One region of the Limosilactobacillus pulli genome, then DNA from elsewhere that is predicted to be linked to it. Evidence: predicted binding sites of a transcription regulator. Region 1 holds the regulator's gene; the other holds the start of a gene.
The links. The regulator CtsR, encoded in region 1, represses protease genes until heat stress. The targets are predictions, from matches to a motif close to TTGGTCAAAAAAGGTCAAANA.

Region 1 (7,121 bases):
AAATGAACCAATGGGACGGTTGGGATCCTTAAGCCCGCTGCGTGCCCGTCGAATTGAGCGTGCAATCGCAGAAACGGCCTCGTCTTGACCAATCACGCGCTGATGCAGCACGTGTTCCAGATTGATCAAACGGTCGCTTTCTGATTTCTGCAGTTGCGTCAATGGCACACCCGTCCATTCCGCAACTACCTTAGCGATGTCTTCGGCGCCAACATGCAGCTGATATTGGTCAGCCTGCTCTTGACGTCGCTTTTCTTCCTCAGCCAACCGGGCCTTGATGGTTAATTCGGCCTGCCTGAGTTGAGCCGCTCGATCAAAGTTTTGCTGCTCGATGGCCTGTTCTTTTTCTTCACCCAACTGACGCAGCTTGGCTTGCTCACCTGCCAGGGGCGACGTCTTTTCTTCAGCCTCAATCCGGACCATGGCTGCCGCCTCGTCCATTAAATCAATGGCCTTGTCCGGTAGAAAACGACTCGTCAGATAGCGCGTCGACAGTTTAACGGCTGCTTCAAGTGCCTCATCGTCAACTTTGACATGATGATGCTCCTCATATTTTGGCCGCAGACCTTTTAGAATCTTTAATGCATCTTCTGCAGTCGGCTCTTCGACTTGAACCGTAGCAAAACGTCGTTCTAAGGCTGCGTCTGATTCAATGTATTTTTGATACTCATCAAGCGTCGTAGCCCCGATCGTCTGCAGTTCACCACGGGCCAGGGCTGGCTTTAAGATGTTTGAGGCATCAATTGCCCCTTCGGCACCACCAGCTCCAACCAAGGTATGCAGTTCATCGATGAATAAAATCACATGACCATCATGGTAAATCTCGTTAATGATTTTTTTCAGGCGATCCTCAAACTCACCACGATACTTGGTACCGGCAACCAAAGATCCCATATCCAGCATCATCAGTCGTTTATCAGCCAGCTCTTCGGGAACCCGACCGGCTACGATCCGTTCAGCAAGGCCTTCAACAATCGCTGTTTTACCAACCCCAGGCTCACCAATCAGAACTGGGTTGTTTTTGGTTCGCCGACTGAGAATCTGAATGACTCGTTTAATTTCACGATCACGGCCAACTACCGGATCCATGCCGCCACCACGCGCAATCTGAGTAAGATCGCGCGCCAGCTTATCCAGCGTTGGCGTCCCCTGAACCTCACCATCACTGCTATCGTCTTCACTTGGACGTCGCCTTGGCGCACGTCGCTGCTGATTTTCAGCAATTCCCAATCGTCTTAACAGAATCCGCCGCGCCTGCTTAGGGTTGACGTCTAGATTGTTCAAAATTCGTGACGACAAAATTGCGTCATCACTCAAAAGTGCCAGCAATAAATGCTCAGTGCCAATCTGAGGAGCCTGCAGTCGTTGTGCCATCTGGCTAGCCAGTGCCAGAATACTGCGCAGCTTGGGTGAGTCCGGCAGGTAGGTATCGCGATCAACTTCTTGCATCGTGCCATAGCCGGTCAGACTTTCAATTTCTTCTCTGATGTCATCACTGGTAATGTTGAATTGACTTAAAACACGGCCGGCAATACTATTGGAAACCATACTCAAAGCCAGCAGCAGATGTTCGGTCCCCACGGCCTGATGCTTAAAGTAATGTGCCTGTTCTTGGGCAATCTGCAAAACGTTTTGTGCACTTCGGGTGTATGAATTATTGTCCATTAAATCACCGTCTCTTTCTCTCTAGCTTTCAAAACGCAGTCGGTTCAGCAGCGAGGTTAGGACCCGAGCCCGCAGCTGATTTTCCTTAACCCGACTATCCAGTTTCAAGGTCTGTTTGGCAACCATCACCATCATCAGATCACCCTCGCGTCGTGTAACGACTTTTTCTTCATATAAGGTTCTAATGACATCGAAGGCATCGCGTTCACTGATCGAATCACCAATCGCATTGATCAGCATATCCAAGACGTCAACATCATCCAGTAGATTAATGCGCTCAATCCGGATATAGCCGCCACCGCCACGCTTGCTTTGCACCAGATAGCCATTCTGCAGAGTAAAGCGAGTCTTAATTACATAATTGATCTGTGAAGGTACCACGTCAAAATGATTGGCAACCTCCGAGCGACGAATTTCAATCTGTTCTGAGTTACCAAGAATCTCTTTGAGGTATGCCTCAATAACATCTGATATACTGCGGTCTTCCAAAGTTTCGCCCCCTCGTTCTTCATCTGACTAATATTGACCTTAATTCTACCATATATACTTGAAAATATCTGGGCGAAAGAATCAAAAAAGTCCACCGCTATTAAAACAGCGGTGAACCTTATTTTTAGGATTGCCAGGAACTGCTTATCCCAGCCATTATTCGATTACTTGTTGTGAACGAAGTCAACGACGTTCCGGCCAACCACTTTGTTGTCCTTCAGTTCTTGAATCATATCGTTGATTTCTTCCAGCTTGCGAGTCTTAACGATTGGGTGAACCTTGCCTTCAGCACCGAATTGGAAACATTCAGCCAAGTCTTGACGAGTACCAACCAGAGAACCGGCAACTACGATCCCATCCAGAACCGTCTTAGCAATGTTCAATTGCATGTCACCCTTTGGCAGGGCAACGGCAACCAGCTTGCCATCTGGACGCAGAGAGTCAACAGCTTGGTCAAAGGCAGCTGGCGTAACGGCCGTAACAACAGCTGCGTGAACGCCGCCAACCTTTTCTTGGATCTGTTCGTCAACATTGCCGTCGTGACGGTTGATCAGGACTTCAGCGCCTTCCTTCTTGGCAGCTTCCAGCTTGTCAGGGTTACCGTCAACGGCAACAACGTGAGCACCAAATACGTTGTGAGCAAATTGGATACCCAGGTTACCCAGACCACCAGCACCAACGATTGATACCCATTGACCTGGCTTGATGCCGGAAACCTTCAGAGCCTTGTACATCGTAACACCGGCACAAGTCAGAGAAGTAGCCTCTACTGGGTCCAGGCCTTCTGGTACCTTAACTGCATAGTCAGCAGGTACGATGCATTGTTCAGCCATGGCACCATCAGCAGTGTAGCCGGCGTTCAGAACGTTGCGGCAAAGCGTTTCACGGCCAGTCAGACAGTATTCACAGTGACCACAGCCCTTGAAGAACCAAGCGATGGATACCCGGTCGCCGACTTTCAGGCTGGTAACGCCAGGAGCAACCTTGGATACACGGCCAACACCTTCGTGACCGATGATCGTACCAGGCTTCTTGCCAAAGTCACCAGCAGCAACGTGCAGGTCAGTGTGGCAAAGACCACAGTATTCCATGTCAACCAGTGCTTCACCTGGCTTCAGGTCACGCAGCGTTACATCCTTGACGTCAACGAAACCATCACAGTTTTCACGAATAACAGCAGCTTTCATAGAGCAAAATCTCCTTTGCAATCATTAGATTTCCTTTACAGCCACTATCTTAGCAGATTCAGCTCCATTTGGAAAGTGAATGTTTGCACATTTAAACTAGACCATTTAATTAGAAAGTGGCTATTTAGGCGTAATCAAGGCGTTTACAGCTACCTAAAGCACTTTCAAAATTATTTTTGATTTGTGCAGATATACACTTATCAAAAATAAGCAAAGGCTTTCAAGATGGTTAAAAAGTATAAATCGGCAAGATGCTACGATTGATTTTATAGACATAATTACCATTAATATCCAGTTTTAATTTTCGTTGGTTGTCTCAGTTCAATAAGCGGATTATTATAATGTTACCGCTACCAAAAATGATACGGAGGAAACAATCATGGAACAAACCTTTGTCAACGGCAAGATCTTTGTCGGTACCAGCGAGACTGATTTTACTACTGCCTTTAAAGTCAAAGACGGCCGCATCAGTTGGATTGGCCAGACTGATCAGATTGATGATCCAGACGCCATTGATCTGCATCAGCAGACCGTTTTGCCAGGCTTAATTGACTGTCATACCCATCCAAAATATATTGCCGATGCTCTTCATGGTACGGCCTGCACGCCACCCAATGTCAACAGCATCAAAGAAATGATCACTGCACTCAAACAGTCGCCACAGCTTGGTCAAGGACCCGATGTCTGGATCGAAGGCTGGGGATTTGATGAAACCAAATTAGCTGAGCACTGCTCACCAACCGTTGATGATCTTGATCAGGTTACGACTGAACAGCCAATTTTCATCTATCGGTCTGATTGTCACTCATCGGTCGGCAATTCTAAAGCCTTGGAACTAGCTGGCATTGATAAAGATACGCCGGATCCCAAGGGTGGTAAGATTGAGCACTTTGCCGATGGGCGTCCCAATGGTTTTATGCGCGAGGTAGCTGCCAGTCAGCTGCTGATTCGTGCCAAATCGGCTCAAAGCTATGCCGGCGATGTCCAAAATATGGTCAACAGTTCAACGCACTATCTTAAAAACGGCATTGTAGCCATCGGTGAGATGATGGGACGCTTAAAGCCATACACCACGCTGCAGCTTTATCAAGATGCCGTTAAACGAGGTTTTACTCCACGCGCTTCGATTTATTATGTATATGATGAGCTGGATCCAGGTCAAAGTCTGGAACCAGTTGGCAACGATCAGCTAAGAGTCGCCGGTATCAAGATCTTTATGGATGGCAGCATCTCTGGTGAGACTGCAGATAATTCGATTCCTTACCCATCCGGCAAGCGCGGTGTCTTGTTGACCAATCAGGCGAAGCTAAAAACTGCGGTTGAATTTGCCAAAAAGCATCATCTGCAGGCGGCCATTCATGCAATGGGCGATGCAGCAATTCAGCTGGTTTTGGATACAACCTGCAATATGGAGCCATGGCTGGATGACATGCCTTCGATTCGAATCGAACATGCCTCGTTGCTGAGCGATCAGATGTTTGATCAAATCAATCACGCTAAGATGCACTATGGACTTTCTACGCAGCCAATCTTTTTCTTTGCTGAAGACGAGTCATATCGTACCTACCTGACTCCCGAGCAGTTCAAGCAGGCCTATCGAATCAAATCGATGCTTAATTCCAATGCACTGACGACGTTAAGTTCCGATGCGCCATGTACGCCATGGGCTGAACCAGACAGCCCGTTTTACAGTATCTACGCAGCTGTGACACGCCGCGCAGCCAATGATGACGTGGTTAATGAAGCAGAAGCAATCAGTGTCCCTCAGGCCATTCTTGGTTATACCAAATGGGCAGCTGAGATTGGCGGCTTTACTCATAATGGAACACTGGAGGTTGGCAAGTCGGCTGATTTCGTCATTCTCAACAAGGATATCTTTACCGTACCAGCAGACGAGCTGACTCAAGTCCGTGCAAAAGAAACCTGGTTTAAGGGTCAGTGTGTCTACCGTAATAATGACTAACACCATCATCTTGTTTGAGTCCACTTTACTTTGACAATTGATTACCAATTCAAACGATCTCGAGTAATAGTTTCTTGACTCAAAACACAAAAAAGAGTGAGAAAAAACTCCAATCTCATGCCTTGAGACTGGAGTTTTTATTTCACGCAACAAAAAAAGCGGAAGACGGGATTCGAACCCGCGACCCCCACCATGGCAAGGTGATGTTCTACCACTGAACTACTTCCGCAAGAGATGCACCCAGAAGGAGTCGAACCTTCAACCTTCTGATTCGTAGTCAGACACTCTATCCAATTGCGCTATGGGTGCATAATGAATATTCAATTCAAGCGGAAGACGGGATTCGAACCCGCGACCCCCACCATGGCAAGGTGATGTTCTACCACTGAACTACTTCCGCATAATGTTTATATGAATCGGGAATACAAGATTTGAACTTGCGACCTCTTCGTCCCGAACGAAGCGCTCTACCAAGCTGAGCTAATTCCCGATCAATGCACCCAGAAGGAGTCGAACCTTCAACCTTCTGATTCGTAGTCAGACACTCTATCCAATTGCGCTATGGGTGCATAAAAATAATGGAATCAAGCGGAAGACGGGATTCGAACCCGCGACCCCCACCATGGCAAGGTGATGTTCTACCACTGAACTACTTCCGCAACTGCTGTTTAATTTTGCTGATATCGTATCAACAGTTATATATATTACCGATAAAAACGTTTAATGTCAATACTAATTTGATATTTTCGTTAATTATTCCGATATTTATTAATTCCTTCTTTTATGAAACCAATTCAGCATATTCACTCAGGCTGACATCTGGAAGCGATTACTAAACAGCGTTATAATTAAGACAAAATTTGGAGAAAGGAGCTGAAAATTATGAAAAAATTTTCGCATCGACAGAAATTGTTCATGATTTTAGCTGTCGCCTTAGTAGCAGTTCTCCTGCAATACGTTTTTAAGCAGGCGCTTGCTGCCCAGATTTTGGTAACCATCGTGGGGGCGGGGATCGCGCTTTCGATGCTGATTGAGATGATCCACACTCTCAAAAATGGTCGCTATGGCGTTGACCTGCTGGCAATCATTGCCGTTGTCTCCACCCTAAGCGTTGGTGAGTATTGGGCCGCCATGGTGATATTAGTAATGCTGGTCGGCGGCGATGCTTTGGAAGACTATGCCTCTCGTAAGGCCAACTCTGAGCTTAAGGCATTGCTTGACAACTCACCGCAGTCTGCTCACCGGCTGATAAACGAGCAGATCGAAGACGTGCATGTCGACCAGGTTAAGGTTGGCGATACGATCATCGTTAAGCCTGGCGAGCTGGTGCCAATTGATGGTGAGATCATTAAAGGCAATACACAAGTCAACGAATCATCGCTGACCGGTGAATCAAAGCCAATCGATAAGCAGGTTGGCGATCAGGTAATGTCAGGCTCGCTAAACGGCGATCAGGCAATCGTCATTAAAGCAGTTAAATTAGCGCGTGACAGTCAGTATCAAAAGCTGGTGGCCCTGGTTAAAGAAGCGGAGAACACCCCTGCTCACTTTGTCCGTTTGGCAGACCGCTATGCCGTTCCCTTTACTGCGGCAGCACTTGTAATTGGCGGCATTGCTTGGATCATCAGCAAAGATCCCAGCCGTTTTGCTCAAGTAATGGTTGTCGCCTCACCATGCCCGCTGATTTTAGCTGCTCCGGTTGCCATCGTTTCGGGGATGAGTCGGGCCTCACGCAGCGGGATCATCATCAAAACTGGCAGCGTCCTGGAAAAAATGGCGCATCCAAAAACAATGGCCTTTGACAAAACCGGTACGAT
Region 2 (7,121 bases), on a different contig from region 1:
TTAAAAATCGGTTGGGGTCCAGACTGGCGCCACCAACCAAAACGCCATCGATATCATCATAGGCCATCAGCGCATTGATATTGGTCTCATTGACGCTGCCACCATAAAGAATTCGCACGGCATTGCCAATATCTTCGCCATACATATCGCGAATCGTCTGACGAATCAGGTAGCATCCTTCTGCCGCCTGCTCTGGGTCGGCGCTTTGCCCGGTACCGATTGCCCAGCTTGGCTCAAAGGCCATCGTAACCTTGGTAACGTCAATCGGTGACAGACCTTTTAAATCGGCCAGAATGCGGCTGACAACCCAGCGAACCTTCTTACCGGCAATTCGGCGTCCCATTGTATCATCACAGCAGACGATTGGGCACAGGCCATTGCGCAAGGCCACCTGAACCTTTTGATTGATTAGTTCATCGGTCTCGTTAAACAGCCGCCGCCGCTCAGAATGCCCTAAGATGACATGATGAATGCCTGCTAAAGACAAAGAGCGTGGACTGGTTTCGCCGGTATAGGCCCCCGCAATTCGACTATAACAATTTTCAGCAGCGATTTTTAACGGCGTATCTTTCGCCGCTTGTACCATTGACGTTAAAGACAGCGTGGGTGCAGCCAGAATGGTTTCACGCTCACTAGGGTCTGGGAGATCGTTTTTAACGTAATTAACAAATTCAACGGCCTCTGAAACCGTCTTATTCATCTTCCAGTTGCCCGCAACAATTGGTACGCGCATGCAAAAGCCTCCTCTAATTATTTTTCCGCTACTTTTATTTTATCAAAAAAAGCGATTGAATCGCTACTATGCTAATCAATCGCTTAAATATCTTTACTTTTCGGAAATTGCTGCAATCCCTGGCAGTTCCTTACCTTCCAAGTAAGTCAATGAGGCACCGCCACCAGTTGAAATGTGGCTCAGACGGTCGGCAATCCCCAATTGCTTAGCAGCGGCCGTAGAGTCCCCGCCACCAACAATCGTCGTAGCATCCGTCAGCGTGCCCAGGAACTTGCCGATTTCCAGCGTACCCTTGGCAAAGTTGCTCATTTCAAAGACACCCATTGGACCGTTCCATACAACCGTCTTAGCATCAGCCAATACGCTCTTGTACAGTTCAATCGTCTTAGGGCCAATATCCAGGGCCATCCAGCCATCGTCAATGTCGCCTTCGACTACCTTGGTGTTGGCATCATTCTTGAAGGCATCGGCAACTACATTGTCAATTGGCAGTACCAGCTTGTCACCGGCTTTGTCCATAATTTGCTTGGCAACGTCGATCTTGTCTTTTTCAACCAGTGAATTACCAGTCTTGATGCCCTTAGCTGCGTAGAACGTGTAGGCCATACCGCCACCGATGATGATCTTGTCGGCCTTGTCCAACAGGTGATCGATAACGCCAATCTTGTCAGAAACCTTGGCACCACCCAGGATGGCAACAAAAGGACGAACCGGGTTGTCAACGGCATCACCCAAGAACTTGATTTCCTTTTCCATCAAGAAACCAACACCTGACTTGCCTTCGCCGATCGCTTGCGCAATCCCGACGTTGGAAGCGTGGGCACGGTGAGCCGTACCAAAGGCATCGTTGACAAAGACATCGCCCAAGGAAGCCCAGTACTTACCAAGTTCAGGGTCGTTACCAGATTCACGCTTGACGTATTCGCCATCCTTAACGTCTTCGTAACGCGTATTTTGAACCAGCAGTACGTCGCCATTGTTCATTTGGTTGATGGCATCTTCCAATTGCTTACCTTCCGTTACTGGAACGAAGGTAACTGGCTTGTTCAACAGGTTGGAAAGCCGTTCTGCAACTGGACGCAGTGACAGACCTGGCTTGTCTTCTTCCTTCTTGATTCGACCAAGGTGGGAGAACAGAATTGCCCGACCACCATGATCGATTACATAGTTGATCGTTGGCAGTGCAGCCACGATTCGGTTGTCGTCACCAACGACACCGTCTTTGATTGGCACGTTGAAGTCAACACGCATCAAAACCTTTTTGCCTTCCAATGGAAGATCTTCAACAGTCATTTTAGCCATAATTGACCAATTCCTCCTTAATTTGAAAAGAAGGCGGGCGGAGTTTCCTCCTCCCGCCTTCCTAATTGGTACTATTCAGTTCGCATTACCATTACAGAGTAGCGAAGTGAAGCAGCGTACGGATCATGTTGCAAGTGAAGCCGTATTCGTTGTCGTACCAAGCAACCGTCTTAACCAGTTGTGCGCCTTCGCCATCAGACATGATTTCAGTTTGAGATGGGTCGAAGACAGAACCGTAAGTAGAACCAATGATGTCAGAAGATACGATTGGGTCTTCAGTGTAACCAAAGGCTTCGTTGCCTTCAGTTGCCTTCTTCATAGCAGCGTTGACTTCATCAACCGTAACTTCCTTGTCCAGGATAGAAACAAGTTCAGTCAGGGAACCGTCAACGACACCAACACGTTGTGCGTGACCGGACAGCTTACCGTTCAGTTCTGGGATAACCAGGCCGATAGCCTTGGCAGCACCAGAAGAGTGAGGAATCGTGTTCGTGCTTGCAGTACGGTTGTTACGCATCTTCTTGCCACGAGGACCGTCCAGGATAGCTTGCGTGGAAGTAAATGCGTGGATCGTAGTCATGGTACCAACCTTAACGCCGAATTCCTTGTTCAGGAAGTAAGCCATTGGAGCCAGGCAGCTGGTCGTGCAAGAACCAGCAGAAACGATCTTGTCGTCAGCCTTCAGCGTGTCCAGGTTAACACCAGGAACAACAGTTGGGATGTTACCAGCAGGTGCAGAAATCAGCACACGCTTTGCGCCAGCGTCCAGGTGTGCTTGTGACTTTTCTGCAGAAGTGTAGAAACCAGTACATTCCAGAACGAAGTCAACACCATCGTTCTTAACCCAAGGAATGTTCCGTGCGTCGCGTTCAGCGTATACAGGGTATTCCTTGCCATCAACAACGATGCCCTTGTCAGTGGAAGAAACTTCGCCAGGGAACTTGCCGTGAGTAGAGTCGTACTTCAGCAGGTAGGCCAGCATTGAAGGAGTAGTCAAATCGTTGATTGCAACAACTTCAATGTCCTTGGAGCCCAGTTCGTGGATCCGACGGAAAGCCAAACGACCAATACGGCCAAAGCCATTAATACCAATTTTTACAGTCATACTGCAATTTCCTCCTTTAGGAAAATAATTCAATGTTCTTGTTTAGTTTACCACAACTTTTCATCCAAAATTGCCAAATTTAAGGAAAAAATTGGCAATTTTGTCTGCTAGCTAAACAATCACACTAACCTACGTTGTTTATGATACTCAAAACCGACTAACTTGTCCATGGAAATGTATTTAGTTTTCATCAAATTGGATCCATCCAATATTTTTGTAAAAATATTCATTTTCCTCTTGCATTTTGGTGCTGCAAAGGATATTATAATAAACGTTCGCGTTATTTATGCGAACTCATCTAAACAAGATGCGCCCTTAGTGTAATGGATCGCACGTGAGATTCCGGTTCTCGAGATCCGGGTTCGACTCCCGGGGGGCGCATTTAGGTACATCAAAGCACTGGTCAGGCTGATCAGTGCTTTTATTATACTTAAATGATCTTAATTAAAAATCAGCATAAAAAAGACCTCATCACAGTCAGCCTGGATGAGGTCTTTTTTAAATGGAAAAGCAAATTACTTTTCTTCAGCTGGCTTTTGCTTAGCCCACTTACGAATAGCTTCGATTTTCTTTTCCTTCTTAGCCCGCGTGTAACGGTCTGCGACTGGGCGACGGCCTTGTACGCCGTATGGATGTGCTTTACGCATAGCAATATGCCTCCTTTATATCTAACGTAAATAATCAACATTCCAATTATAAGGGTCAAGGTATCAAAAATCAACAACTATTATTACAACCAAGCTGTCATCAATAAAATTCAAAAAAATTTTTTGATTATCTGACTGATTTTGGGCATCTTGCTCATTTTTTAATTTCTAAGCTGGAAAGCCAGTCTGCGTTGACCTTTGGAAACGTTAGCACTATTTTCACAATAAAAAATTGATAAACGTTTTCCGCCAATTTGACCTATACCAATTTAGGCATAAAAACCAAAAATAGCTTAAAATAGGCACTTGTCAATAATACCAATTGGGTGTATAGTCTTAGACATCACAGAGGTTAACAATTAATTCATTCACAAATCCATATTATTCGGGGAGATGAAATCTATGTTTAAAAAGAACATGCACGAATTGAACGAACTTAAGAAATTGATCGAAAATGACGATCGGGCCATGCTGGATGCCGAAATCGCCGATCAAGAACTGAGCATGATCTCAGCTGACTTGAAATAATTCTACCTATTATAAGACTAGAAAACGCTGTCATTGACGACATTTAGGTCGTACTTGGCAGCGTCTTTTTTTGTGACAAAACATTTGACCTTTTCTGACCTATCGAGTATAGTATTCACATAAGTTAGCAATCGAAGCTGACTACTGCTAATTAAGAGGGAGGCCAAAGCATGAGCTTAGTTCCAACGGTCATTGAACAGTCATCACGCGGCGAACGCGCTTATGACATTTATTCACGTCTGTTGAAGGACCGCATCATTATGCTGTCCGGTCCGATTGAAGATGACATGGCAAACTCAATCGTTGCGCAGCTGCTATTCTTGGATGCGCAAGATTCAACCAAAGATATTTACCTTTACATTAACTCACCCGGTGGTGTCGTAACCTCTGGGATGGCCATCTATGACACGATGAACTTCATCAAAGCCGATGTTCAGACCATCGTAATCGGTATGGCCGCATCAATGGCCAGCGTGCTGGTATCATCTGGTGCCAAGGGCAAGCGTTTCGGTTTGCCACACTCAACGGTTATGATTCACCAACCATCTGGTGGTGCTCAAGGTCAACAAACCGAGATTCAGATCGCAGCTGAAGAAATCTTGAAGACGCGTAAGATGATCAATGGCATTTTGGCAGAAAATTCCGGCCAGCCAATTGAGCAAATCGAACGTGATACTGAACGCGACCACTACTTAACGGCCCAGGAAGCCGTTGACTACGGTCTGCTTGACGGCATCATGGAAAACAGTGCCAAACTGAAGTAATTGTTTGACCTAAATAACTAAAGCCACGACTGTTATCAGCCGTGGCTTTTATTTGCTATTGAGGCTGGGAAAGATTAATTTTTATAGTGAAATAAAACAATCTTTAATAATAAAACGGCTGAAGATCAACGTTTTGAGTGACGCAATCTTCAGCCATTTTTCTATTTTCGGACTTTATTCTCAGTTTCTTTTTAGTTGCTCTTAGCGTGCCGTAATTCATCGGCATAGGCATTTAATTTACGCAATCGGTGGTTAACCCCTGATTTCGAGATTGGACCACCTGGCACCAAAACGCCGAGCTCTTTTAGACTGACTTCTTGATGAGCCAGACGGGTTTCGGCAATAGCGCGCAGCTTTTCTGGCAGACTGTCCAAACCAACCATTGAATCAATCAGACGGATATTTTCGATTTGGCGATTGGATGCATTGGCAACCTTATCCATATTGGCATTCTCGCAGTTGACCAGTCGATTGACGGAATTGCGCATGTCACGTACGATTCGAATATTTTCAAACTTGAGCATGCCATTGGTAGCACCGATTAACTGAAGAAACTCGGCAATCTTTTCGGCTTCTTTCAGATAGACGATGTAGCCGCTGCGGCGAGCCGTGGTTCGGGCATTCAGATGATAGCGATTGATCATCTGGGCAATCATTTCATTATGTTCTTCATATAAAGAATAAATTTCCAGATGATAGCGCGATGTCTCAGGATTATTGACTGAACCGCCCGCCAAAAACGCCCCACGCAGATACGAACGAATCATCAAATCATCCTTAAGCAATGCCATTGGAACCTTTTCTTTAATCTGAAAACCTTCCAAAATTCCCAGATCACTGAGAATCTCTTGGGCGTGATAGCGCAGGCGTACCACGTATTGATTGTTCTTTTTAAGCTTCATCTTACGCCGGACGACGATCTCACTTTCAACTTGATAAAACTGCTTTAAAAGCGAGTAGATTCTGCGAGCAATCGCCGGGCTTTCCGTTTGAACGTTTAAAACCAGATTGCGATTGGCAATTCCTAAAGCGCCATTCATCCGAATCAGCGCCATCAGTTCGGCCTTGGCATTATCCAAGTGCACCTGCAGCCCCGTCAGCTCTTTTTTTACCTCGTTGGCATATGACATGCGCGATTCCCCCTCTTGTTAATAATGGACGCCATGTAGACGATTCAGCAGTTCAGCCACCACCTTGTCGCGATCATGAAACGCCCCATTGTCTCTTAAACGCAAGAAATTACTGGAAATTACCCGACAGCTCATATCACGCAAGCCTTGAAAGTCATGCTTGACAGGCTGAGAGATCTCGTTCCATTCTTGAAAATCAATATAGTCTTTTGGCACCGGCTGAATATTTACCAAAACGGTATCAATGAAATTTTGCTTTAAGTGCGAGTTGAGCACGCGCACATGATCAGCATCTGAGAAATTGTCGGTTTCACCCTTTTGTGTCATGATGTTGCAGATATAGACAACTTCAGCTTTGGTTTCACAGACGGCCCGACCAACGTTTTCGATCATCAGGTTGGGCAAGATGCTGGTAAACAGACTCCCTGGTCCTAATACGATTTGATCGGCATCCATAATGGCATCAATAACCTGCTTGACCGCTTTTGCCTGGTGATGATTCTCATTATTGGACGGCGTGATCCAGACCCGCTGAATTCGCTTATGTGCCGCCGTAATCTCGGATTCACCACTCAATGTCGAACCGTCAGTAAACTCGGCATTTAAGGTCAGCGGCTCATCGGTAACCGGATAGATGTGTCCTTTAATCTTCATCAATGACGACAGTTCCTGCACGGCAGCGAAAATATCGCCGCCTTTCATCTCAGCCAAAGCTGAAATAATCAGATTACCAATCGCATGCCCAGCCAGGAACTGGTCAGTACTGTTGAAACGATATTGAAAAATTGACAGCTCTAGTTCCGATAATTCTGATAAGGCAACCAGTGCATTGCGAATATCACCAGGCGGTACCACATTGACATAGTCGCGCAAGATTCCTGATGAGCCGCCGTCATCGGCTACCGTCACGAT

Region 2: a site for CtsR is predicted at 4,397-4,417, ahead of clpP (ATP-dependent Clp endopeptidase proteolytic subunit ClpP). Genes of this name have one in related genera too.

Annotation. Positions count from the first base shown of each region.
Region 1 is NZ_CANCWQ010000004.1:13,141-20,261, reverse strand. It holds gene QOS03_RS02070 (ATP-dependent Clp protease ATP-binding subunit) at 1-1,665, opposite strand, end outside; gene QOS03_RS02065 (CtsR family transcriptional regulator) at 1,687-2,154, opposite strand; gene adhP (alcohol dehydrogenase AdhP) at 2,319-3,341, opposite strand; gene QOS03_RS02055 (amidohydrolase) at 3,721-5,304, shown strand; tRNA gene QOS03_RS02050 (tRNA-Gly) at 5,462-5,533, opposite strand; tRNA gene QOS03_RS02045 (tRNA-Arg) at 5,540-5,613, opposite strand; tRNA gene QOS03_RS02040 (tRNA-Gly) at 5,633-5,704, opposite strand; tRNA gene QOS03_RS02035 (tRNA-Pro) at 5,721-5,794, opposite strand; tRNA gene QOS03_RS02030 (tRNA-Arg) at 5,800-5,873, opposite strand; tRNA gene QOS03_RS02025 (tRNA-Gly) at 5,892-5,963, opposite strand; gene QOS03_RS02020 (heavy metal translocating P-type ATPase) at 6,187-7,121, shown strand, end outside.
Region 2 is NZ_CANCWQ010000011.1:39,766-46,886, reverse strand. It holds gene tpiA (triose-phosphate isomerase) at 1-733, opposite strand, end outside; gene QOS03_RS05015 (phosphoglycerate kinase) at 827-2,035, opposite strand; gene gap (type I glyceraldehyde-3-phosphate dehydrogenase) at 2,127-3,140, opposite strand; tRNA gene QOS03_RS05005 (tRNA-Arg) at 3,450-3,521, shown strand; gene QOS03_RS05000 (hypothetical protein) at 3,656-3,787, opposite strand; gene QOS03_RS04995 (hypothetical protein) at 4,190-4,315, shown strand; gene clpP (ATP-dependent Clp endopeptidase proteolytic subunit ClpP) at 4,486-5,079, shown strand; gene whiA (DNA-binding protein WhiA) at 5,271-6,209, opposite strand; gene QOS03_RS04980 (gluconeogenesis factor YvcK family protein) at 6,228-7,121, opposite strand, start outside.